3 regions of the Kluyvera chengduensis genome follow, and region 3 is predicted to be linked to each of the others. Evidence: riboswitches for the same ligand, from Rfam matches in the RefSeq annotation. Region 3 holds a riboswitch; each other region holds the start of a gene.
The links. Region 3 has a riboswitch for thiamine pyrophosphate ahead of thiC (phosphomethylpyrimidine synthase ThiC). Riboswitches for the same ligand answer to the same signal wherever they lie in the genome.
Positions count from the first base shown of each region.

Region 1: linked by a shared signal. The riboswitch ahead of thiM (hydroxyethylthiazole kinase) and the one ahead of thiC (phosphomethylpyrimidine synthase ThiC) in region 3 are both predicted to bind thiamine pyrophosphate.
Region 2: linked by a shared signal. The riboswitch ahead of thiB (thiamine ABC transporter substrate binding subunit) and the one ahead of thiC (phosphomethylpyrimidine synthase ThiC) in region 3 are both predicted to bind thiamine pyrophosphate.

Region 1 is NZ_JBIQOI010000001.1:449,740-453,012, reverse strand. It holds gene fbaB (class I fructose-bisphosphate aldolase) at 1-188, opposite strand, end outside; gene thiD (bifunctional hydroxymethylpyrimidine kinase/phosphomethylpyrimidine kinase) at 334-1,134, opposite strand; gene thiM (hydroxyethylthiazole kinase) at 1,131-1,916, opposite strand; TPP riboswitch at 1,951-2,047, opposite strand; gene ACH1XZ_RS02020 (PAAR domain-containing protein) at 2,371-3,273, shown strand, end outside.
Region 2 is NZ_JBIQOI010000006.1:173,431-176,703, reverse strand. It holds gene sgrR (HTH-type transcriptional regulator SgrR) at 1-1,161, shown strand, start outside; TPP riboswitch at 1,197-1,297, shown strand; gene thiB (thiamine ABC transporter substrate binding subunit) at 1,328-2,311, shown strand; gene thiP (thiamine/thiamine pyrophosphate ABC transporter permease ThiP) at 2,287-3,273, shown strand, end outside.
Region 3 is NZ_JBIQOI010000016.1:10,008-13,280, forward strand. It holds gene hemE (uroporphyrinogen decarboxylase) at 1-332, opposite strand, end outside; gene nudC (NAD(+) diphosphatase) at 373-1,146, opposite strand; gene rsd (sigma D regulator) at 1,244-1,729, shown strand; TPP riboswitch at 1,902-2,011, shown strand; gene thiC (phosphomethylpyrimidine synthase ThiC) at 2,095-3,273, shown strand, end outside.

The DNA of each region.
Region 1 (3,273 bases), on a different contig from region 3:
GCTAAGCGTCCGGTATTGTAGAGGGTCTGCATGTTTCGCAGCACCGCAGGCGGACGGTTGTTATCCGTCATCACCCGGTCAACGTAGTCGTGGCCAGGCAGATAGAGCTGGTCGGCTGGAATGGTCATACAACGATGCTGTAAAAGGCTGTCGGCGTCTTTGCCAAGCAACTGCGCAATATCAGTCATAGCTATGCTCCCGTAAGCGCCGACATCATGTCGGCTGGATATCCTGCTCAACACTTTTGAGCAGGGTAAGCCTGGTACCGGGAGCGTGGAATGTCCAACTTTTGGCAGATTTTAAGCACAACCTGCTGGCACGTCAGCCGGACAGTTACCACCATTCGTGGAAATGGTGCACCGGCCCAATACCTTCACCTACCTGTAAGGTATCGGCCTGGGCCAGCGCCTGCGACAGCCAGGCTTTTGCCACCGGCACCGTCTCCTGCCAGCTGGCATGGCGTGGCCGTAATGCGGCTAACGCAGCCGACAGCGTACACCCCGTGCCGTGGGTGTTTTTGGTCACGACGCGCGGCGCGGTGAAGCGCATTTCCCCTTCGGCGCTAAACAGCCAGTCCGGGCTTTCAGCGTCGTCCAGATGACCGCCCTTCATCAGCACCGCTTCACAGCCGAGCGCCCGCAGCGCTCGGCCCTGCTCCAGCATTTCGCGCTCGTTGCGGGCATGCGGCGCGTCAAGCAGCGCTGCCGCTTCCGGCAGGTTTGGCGTAATCAGGGAAACCTGCGGCAACAGGCGCTGACGCAGCGTCTCGACCGCCGACACCGACAGTAGCGGATCGCCACTTTTCGCCAGCATCACGGTATCCAGCACCACGTTCTGAATGCGGTAGCGTTGCAGACGTTCCGCGACCGCTTCCACAATGTCCGTCTCCGCTAGCATGCCGATTTTGGTGGTGTCGATGCGTACGTCGCTGAACACAGAATCAAGCTGTGCGGCCACGAAATCGGGCTCAATACGGTAAACCGACTGCACGCCGCGGGTATTTTGCGCCACCAGTGCGGTAATCACCGAGCAGCCATAAGCGCCGAGCGCCGAGAAGGTTTTCAGGTCGGCCTGAATGCCCGCGCCGCCGCTTGGGTCGGTGCCAGCAATGGTCAGTGCGTTGATGCGTTTCATGCCAACACCTCCCCGTGCATTGCATACAACGCATCGAGAAATGCGGGAACAAAACTGCCCGGCCCTCGCCCCTGCGCCGCGCGCTGCCCCGCCAGTTTCATCACGGCGCACGCGCCGGCCACGTTCAGCAATCGGTCACCCGGTAAGGCGCAGCTTGCCGCCACCACCGCCGACAGCGCACAGCCGGTTCCCACCACGCGGGTCATCAACGGAGAACCGCCGTTTACCGCCAGCGTACGTTTGCCGTCGGTGATGTAATCCACCTCACCGGTTACCGCAACAATCGCGCCGCTTTCTTGAGCCAGTTTCTGTGCCGCCGGTAGCGCCTTCGCGGCGGTATCGGTGGTATCAACGCCGCGCCCGCCCTGGCTCTCGCCCGCCAGCGCCCTGATTTCTGAGGCATTACCACGAATCGCTGCCGGAGCCATCTGCGCCAGTTCACGACAGAAATCACTGCGCAGCGTCAACGCCCCCACCGCCACCGGATCGAGCGCCCACGGTGTTCCGGCACGGTTCGCACTTTCCACCGCCGCCCGCATGGCCTGAGCACGTGGTTGCGTTAAGGTACCGACGTTAATCAACAGCGCGCTGGCAATGGATGAAAATTGAGCGGCTTCATCCGCGTCAATCACCATCGCTGGTGATGCGCCAAGCGCAAGCAGGACGTTTGCGGTAAAGGTCTGCACGACGTCATTGGTCATACAGTGAACCAGGGGGGAATGTTGATGCAGAAGGTGTGCGGTGTGCGCGCAATGCGCGGGACTTAGCAGGTCGGCTTGCATGGTTTGCTCCTGCCAAAACGCGAAGAAGCAATGACCTGGCGGCCTCTGACTTCCCTACGCTGGCATTATCCAGATCAGGTGGTACGGGTTTTTCTCAGCCCATCAGCGATGGGGCACCCCGAGTCATGAAGATAGAATCTCTATACTTTTTGCCAGATTAGGGGAAGTTGCTCGCGGTTGCAAGCCCGGCCTCCCGGGTATAGCTTCTTCATCTTAAAACACGCCTGACTCCTTTTTGCTCCCCCCCAGAAACAAAAATAGAGAGATTTATCTCTGCACTGAAGTGCATCAGTAAGAGAGAAGCACCTTTGATAAAGGTAACGTCGAGGAGGAGTAATCGCCTTTACTGGTTGTTACGAAACAGAGTGTTACTTAGGCCTAATACTTATTGTGCATCCGATTATTGGTTGTAAAATAGCCACTCAAATTATTTCCACAACAAGTAAATGGACTTATGCTTGTAAAACTAAAAGTTATTACCGTCGGTGATAAAACAACCACAGGTGGAACCGTAGAAAATGGCGCATTGACCGTATTTTGCCAAAGCCGACTCGTTGCCCTTATTGGCTCTGAATCCTTTTGCCCTCAATGTAAAACTCTCGGCGTAATACGGAAAACCAACCGCTTCAACGTTTTCGCTGAAAATAAACAAGTTTGCCTTGAAAATGATGTTGTTGAATGCGGTTGCCCAATTGGCACTAACCGCCTCATTGCTTCTCCTGATGCTTTTGAGTTTATTGGTTATGATGATAGCGCTGTGGGGGTCACGGTTTCCCATGAAGAAGTCTCCGACTTTCTCCGTGAAGGGGGAAATACGCTGTTCAGCACGGGAGAACAAGAACCCGAACAACACGCACAAGCAGCTAAAAAGAAACGCACTGGTGTTGATGCTGGTTTCTGCATAGTTCCTGAACAATCGACAACCGAACTATTCGAAAACATCCTGTTTGCTGGCGGTCAGCCAGAAGGGACACGCGAACTTTACCGCTCATTGAATGATGCAGGTAAAGAATACAAGGCCGGTTCTATTCTGCTTTTGGTCGATCCTGATAAGCAGGAGGACGAACAGATTGCACACATGCAGCAAGCTAAAGCGCGAATCGATGCAGCATTGGCCCCATTGACGCATGAGGAAGCTAATTTACTCCACAAACACTACGCTACCATAGCAAATTTCACCAGCTACGCTGATACTGGAATTGGCCTTTCTGCTGATCCTGTTGGAAAATACTTTGAGAGTATCGAAAAAATACTCCGCGAGATTCAAGAAACGTATAAGAATACCTATATAACAAGAGGCTCGTTGATTGGCGAACAATTCTATGTCAAACGTAGCCATTTATTTAAAGAACTTGAA
Region 2 (3,273 bases), on a different contig from region 3:
GCGGATATTGCGCACCATTGGCAGGCCATTTCCCCATTACACTGGCGTTTTTACTTGCGCCCCGGCATTCATTTTCATCACGGTCGCGAACTGGAAATGGAAGACGTCATCAGTTCGCTGCATCGCAGCATGACGCTGTCGCTCTTTTCCAACATCACGCGCATTGATTCTCCTACTGCCTGGACGCTCGACGTACATCTCAACGAGCCTGACCGCTGGCTGCCGTGGCTGTTCGGCCAGGTATCGGCGATGATCCTGCCACGCGAATGGCAATCGCTCAGCGACTTCTCCCGCATGCCGGTGGGAACCGGGCCGTATGCCGTCGCCCGCAACAATCAGAACCAGCTAAAGATCCACGCCTTTGATGACTATTTCGGTTTCCGGGCGCTGATTGACGAGGTGAACGTCTGGGTGCTGCCGGAAATCAGCGACGAGCCGAACGGCGGCCTGACGCTTCAGGGCACCACCCAAAGCGAAAAGGCGGTGGAAAGCCGCCTTGAAGAGGGCTGCTACTATCTGCTGTTTGACGCGCGCAGTTCACGTGGCAACAACCCGGCGGTACGGCAGTGGCTGAGCCACATTTTCCACCCGAACAACCTGCTGTATCACGCGGGCGAGCAGCACCAGAGTCACTGGTTCCCGGCCTACGGCCTGCTACCCCGCTGGCACCATGCCCGCAGCCACGCCTGCGAGAAACCGGCAGGTCTTGAGTCGGTCACCCTCACCTACTACCGCGATCACGTTGAACACCGGACTATCGGTCAGATAATGGAAGCGCTGCTGGCGGCGCATCAGGTCAAACTGGTGATTCAGGAAGTGGACTACGACGAATGGCACCGTGGCGAGGTGGTCAGCGATATCTGGCTGAACAGCGCCAACTTTACGCTGCCGCTCGATTTCTCACTCTTTGCCTATCTTTATGAAGTACCGCTGATTCGCCACTGTATTCCCATCGACTGGGAGCAGGACGCGCAGCGCTGGCGCGCAGGGGCGCTTTCGCTGCCCGACTGGTGCCAAAGTCTGCTGGCAAATCAGTCCATTGTGCCGCTAATCCATCATTGGCTGATGCTACAAGGTCAGCGCAGTATGCGCGGCGTTCGCATGAACACCCTGGGCTGGTTCGACTTTAAATCCGCCTGGTTTGCCCCGCCGGATCCTTAAGGCTTTTGATTTATTCACGTAATCATTACAATGTGCCGTTCTCAACGGGGTGCTGCGCCGAGTGCGCGAGCTGAGAAAATACCCGTCGAACCTGATCCGGATAATCCCGGCGAAGGGATTTGAGGCTAACTCAAAATCCTTTGCCACCATTTTATAAAGGTGCAAAGTGCTCAAAAAATTACTCCCCCTGCTGGTGCTGGTTGCCGCTCCGGCCCTCGCCAAGCCTGTACTGACCGTCTATACCTACGACTCTTTTGCCGCTGATTGGGGCCCTGGTCCAGCGGTGAAAAAAGCGTTTGAAGCCGATTGTAACTGCGAGCTGAAGTTCGTGGCGCTGGAAGACGGTGTTTCGCTGCTTAATCGTCTGCGCATGGAAGGCAAAAACAGCAAAGCCGACGTGGTGCTGGGGCTCGATAACAATCTGCTACAAGCCGCAACCGACACCAAACTGTTCGCCAAAAGCAACGTTCCCACGGACGCCGTGACCGTACCCGGCGGCTGGAACAACGACACCTTCGTGCCGTTCGACTACGGCTACTTTGCCTTCGTCTACGACAAAAACAAGCTGAAGAACCCGCCAAAAAGCCTGAAAGAGCTGGTCGAAAGCGACCAGAAATGGCGCGTGATTTATGAAGACCCACGCACCAGCACACCGGGTCTGGGCCTGCTGCTGTGGATGCAAAAAGTCTACGGCGATAAAGCGCCGGAAGCCTGGCAGAAACTGGCGGCGAAAACGGTCACCGTGACCAAAGGCTGGAGCGAAGCGTATGGCCTGTTCCTGAAAGGGGAAAGCGACCTGGTGCTGAGCTATACCACCTCTCCGGCGTACCACATCATCGACGAGAAGAAAGACAACTACGCGGCGGCGAACTTTAGCGAAGGCCACTACCTGCAGGTGGAAGTGGCGGCAAAAACCGCGGCCAGTAAACAGCAGAAGCTGGCAGATGAGTTCCTGAAATTTATGGTTTCTCCGGCCTTCCAGAACACCATTCCAACCGGCAACTGGATGTATCCGGTGACCAACGTCACGCTGCCAGAAGGCTTTAATAGCCTGGTGAAACCGCAAACTGCGCTGGAATTTACCCCGCAGCAGGTGGCCTCCGAACGTCAAAACTGGATTAACGCATGGCTTCGCGCAGCCAGCCGCTAATCCCTCGCTGGTTGTATCCAGGGCTGACGGCAACCACGCTGATGGTTGCCGTCGCGCTGGCGGCGTTTCTGTCGCTGTGGCTGAACGCGCCGGAAACATCGTGGTCAACGTTGCTCGGCGATAGCTATCTGTGGCACGTGGTGCGCTTCTCGTTCTGGCAGGCGTTCCTGTCAGCGCTGCTGTCGGTCGTTCCCGCGATTTTCCTTGCCCGAGCGCTTTACCGACGACGTTTCCCTGGCCGTACGCTGCTGTTGCGGCTGTGCGCCATGACGTTGATTCTCCCAGTCCTGGTCGCCGTCTTCGGCATTCTGAGCGTTTATGGTCGCCAGGGCTGGCTATCCCAGCTTTTTGCCTGGCTGGGCTGGCAGTGGCATTTCTCACCCTACGGCCTGCAGGGCATTTTGCTGGCGCACGTGTTCTTTAATATGCCGATGGCGACCCGCCTGCTATTACAGGCGCTGGAGCAGATCCCCGGCGAGCAGCGCCAGCTTGCCGCCCAACTAGGTATGCGCGGCTATTCGTTCTTCCACCTGGTGGAATGGCCGTGGATGCGTCGGCAGATCCTGCCTATCGCCACGCTGATTTTCATGCTCTGTTTCGCAAGCTTTGCTACCGTGCTGTCGCTCGGCGGCGGGCCTTCGGCGACCACCATCGAACTGGCTATCTATCAGTCGCTGAACTTCGATTACGACCCGGCGCGCGCGGCGATGCTGGCGCTCATCCAGATGGGGTGCTGCCTGATGCTGGTGCTGTTAAGCCAGCGATTAAGCCGGGCGATTGCCGTGGGTAATAGCCACGTTCACGGCTGGCGTGACCCCGACGACCGCTGGCATAGTCGAATAACCGACGGCCTATTGATTATCCTCACTCTGCTGCTGCTGTTGCCGCCGCTGCTGGCGGTGGTGGTTGACGGCATCAACCCATCCATGTTCCAGGTCTTTACCCAGCCGGTACTCTGGCAA
Region 3 (3,273 bases):
TTTTCAACATCCGCTTTACTGGTAATTGGCGAGGTAAAGCGCGGGCCTTCCCCGGCTTCGAAGTACAACCCCAGCCCCATCGCATCCGGAATGGTCAGGATATCCGAGAAGAGGATCGCCGCATCAAGCGGATAGCGACGCAGCGGCTGCAGCGTCACTTCGCAGGCCAGCTCGGCGTTTTTGCACAGCGACATAAAATCACCGGCCTGGGCGCGGGTTGCCTTGTACTCCGGCAAATAGCGGCCTGCCTGGCGCATCATCCATACCGGGGTCACGTCTACGGGCTGGCGCAGCAGCGCACGCAGATAACGATCGTTCTTCAGTTCGCTCATGTTTACATTCCTTTAGCGTTGATGCGCCTATTGTAACATGTCAGTCGTAATCAGCCCGACACATTGCCACGGTATCTTCGATCAGACGACGTGCCACGGTGCCCGGCGGCGGCAGAAGCGGGAGATCGTCATAGCGATACCAGTTGGCGTTAAGCAGCTCTTTGGGATCGATAACGATGTCGCCGCTGTCGTACTCCGCCATAAAGGCGGTCATCAGCGACTGCGGGAACGGCCACGGCTGGGAGGTGATGTAGCGCAGGTTCTTCACCTTAATGCCGCTCTCCTCCATCACTTCACGCGCTACCGCCTGCTCTAAGGTTTCGCCCACTTCGACAAAACCGGCCAGCACGGTATGCACGCCGTTGCGATGGCGAACGTGTTGGGCAAGAAGAATCGAGTCGTCACGGCGAATGGCCACGATAATGCACGGTGCAATCTGCGGGTAATAGCGTTCGCGGCAGTGGCTGCACAACATGGCCCATTCGGTTTTGCTTGGGTGCATGGTGTGGCCGCAGTAGCCGCAGAATTTGTGCGAACGGTAAAACTCCGCCAGCTGCACGCCGCGCCCAGCAAGCTGGAATAGGCCAACGTCCTGGTCAAGAACCTGGCGCACGGTGCCCATATCATGACGCTTCTGTTGCTGAACCAACCACACCGGATCGCCTTCCCACTCGCCAATCTGGAGTGCGTGCTGACCCACAAGATCGAAATTTACCGCTTCGCCATATGGTAATTCCCCACCGGGCAACCATAATTTTTGTTCGTGGCTGACTATCCACCAACCGCGATCCCATTTTTCAATTATACGATCCATATCTCTTGCGCTACCTTTGCTTCACAGGCATGTTGTTAACATTATTATTACATAATGACGTGAGCAGATTTTAATCTTATCGATGCGGGGTCAACCTATGTTAAACCAGTTAGAAAGTCTAAAAGAGCGAATTCATGGACACCACAAACTGGTCGACCGTTGGCTGAATATTCGTAAGCACCTGCTCGTAGCTTACTACAATCTGGTTGGCCTTAAGCCTGGCAAAGAATCGTTCATGCGTCTTAATGAGAAAGCGCTTGATGACTTTTGTCAGCGCCTGGTCGACTATTTGTCTGCCGGTCATTTCAGTATTTATGAACGCATTATCCATAAAATGGAAGGCAACAGTCCGCTTTTAAACGCCAGTAAAATCTGGCCGTTGCTGGACGCCAATACCCAACAAATTATGGACTACTACGACTCTACGCTGGAGAACGCTATCGACCAGGATAACGTGTATGAATTCCAGCAGGCGCTGTCCGATATCGGTGAAGCGCTGGAGGCTCGTTTTCTGTTAGAAGACCAGCTCATCATGCTGACCTTCGAGGCGCTCGGCCCGGATGAAATAAAACGCCCGGCTTGAGATTTGCCGCATTAACGAGTAGTTTACATTCATTACCTCTACCCTAAATACTTCGAGTTGCAGGAAGGCGGCAAGGGAGTGCATCCCCAAGAGCGTACATAAGTACGTGACTGGGGTGCGCGAGCGCAGCCAACGCATCTGCAGCTTGAAGTATGACGGGTACATCTGAGGTTACTTCTTGTCGGAGTGCCCAGTGCGCAAGCACGGGCTGAGACCGTTAATTCGGGATCCGCGGAACCTGATCAGGTTAAGACCTGCGAAGGGAACAAGAGTCAATCTATAGTCGCATCGCCCAAGGGCGATCTTCTCTCTTGCTTCATCCGTCGTCTGACAAGCCATGTCCTTACTTTTATTTGGAATGAGCTATGTCTGTCACTACTAAACCCTCTCGCCGCGAACAGCGCGCCCAGGCCCAACACTTTATTGATACCCTGGAAGGCACCGCGTTCCCGAATTCCCAACGTATCTACATCACCGGTTCGCAGCCGGATATCCGCATTCCGATGCGCGAAATTCAGCTGAGCCCCACGCTGATTGGCGGCAATAAAGAGAACCCACAGTTTGAAGCGAACGAAGCGGTGCCGGTGTATGACACCTCCGGCCCCTACGGTGACCCGGACGTGGCGATTAACGTTCAGCAGGGTCTAGCCAAGCTGCGCCAGCCGTGGATTGCCGCCCGTGGCGACAGCGAAGAGCTGGACGACCGCAGCTCCGCCTACACCAAAGAGCGCCTGGCCGATGATGGGCTGGACGAGCTGCGTTTTAACGGGCTGCTGACGCCGAAGCGCGCCAAAGCGGGTAAATGCGTCACCCAACTGCACTACGCGCGCCAGGGGATCGTTACTCCGGAAATGGAGTTCATCGCCATTCGCGAGAACATGGGCCGCGAGCGTATTCGCAGCGAAGTGTTACGCCACCAGCATCCAGGCATGGCCTTCGGCGCACGTCTGCCGGAGAACATCACGCCGGAGTTCGTACGTGATGAAGTCGCCGCCGGGCGCGCCATCATTCCAGCCAACATTAACCACCCAGAGTCCGAGCCAATGATCATCGGCCGCAACTTCCTCGTGAAGGTGAACGCCAACATCGGTAACTCAGCGGTGACCTCTTCCATCGAAGAGGAAGTGGAAAAACTGGTGTGGTCCACCCGCTGGGGTGCGGATACCGTGATGGACCTGTCGACCGGCCGCTATATCCACGAAACCCGCGAGTGGATCTTGCGTAACAGCCCGGTTCCGATCGGCACCGTCCCGATCTACCAGGCGCTGGAGAAGGTCAACGGGATCGCCGAAGATCTGACCTGGGAAGCGTTCCGCGATACGCTGCTGGAACAGGCTGAACAGGGCGTCGACTACTTCACCATCCACGCAGGCGTGCTGCTGCGCTACGTGCCGATGACCGCGAAACGCCTGACCGGCATCGTCTCTCGCGGCGGGTCCATCATGGCGAAATGGTGCCTTTCCCATCATCAGGAAAACTTCCTCTACCAACATTTCCGCGAAATCTGTGAAATCTGCGCCGCCTACGACGTATCGCTGTCGCTG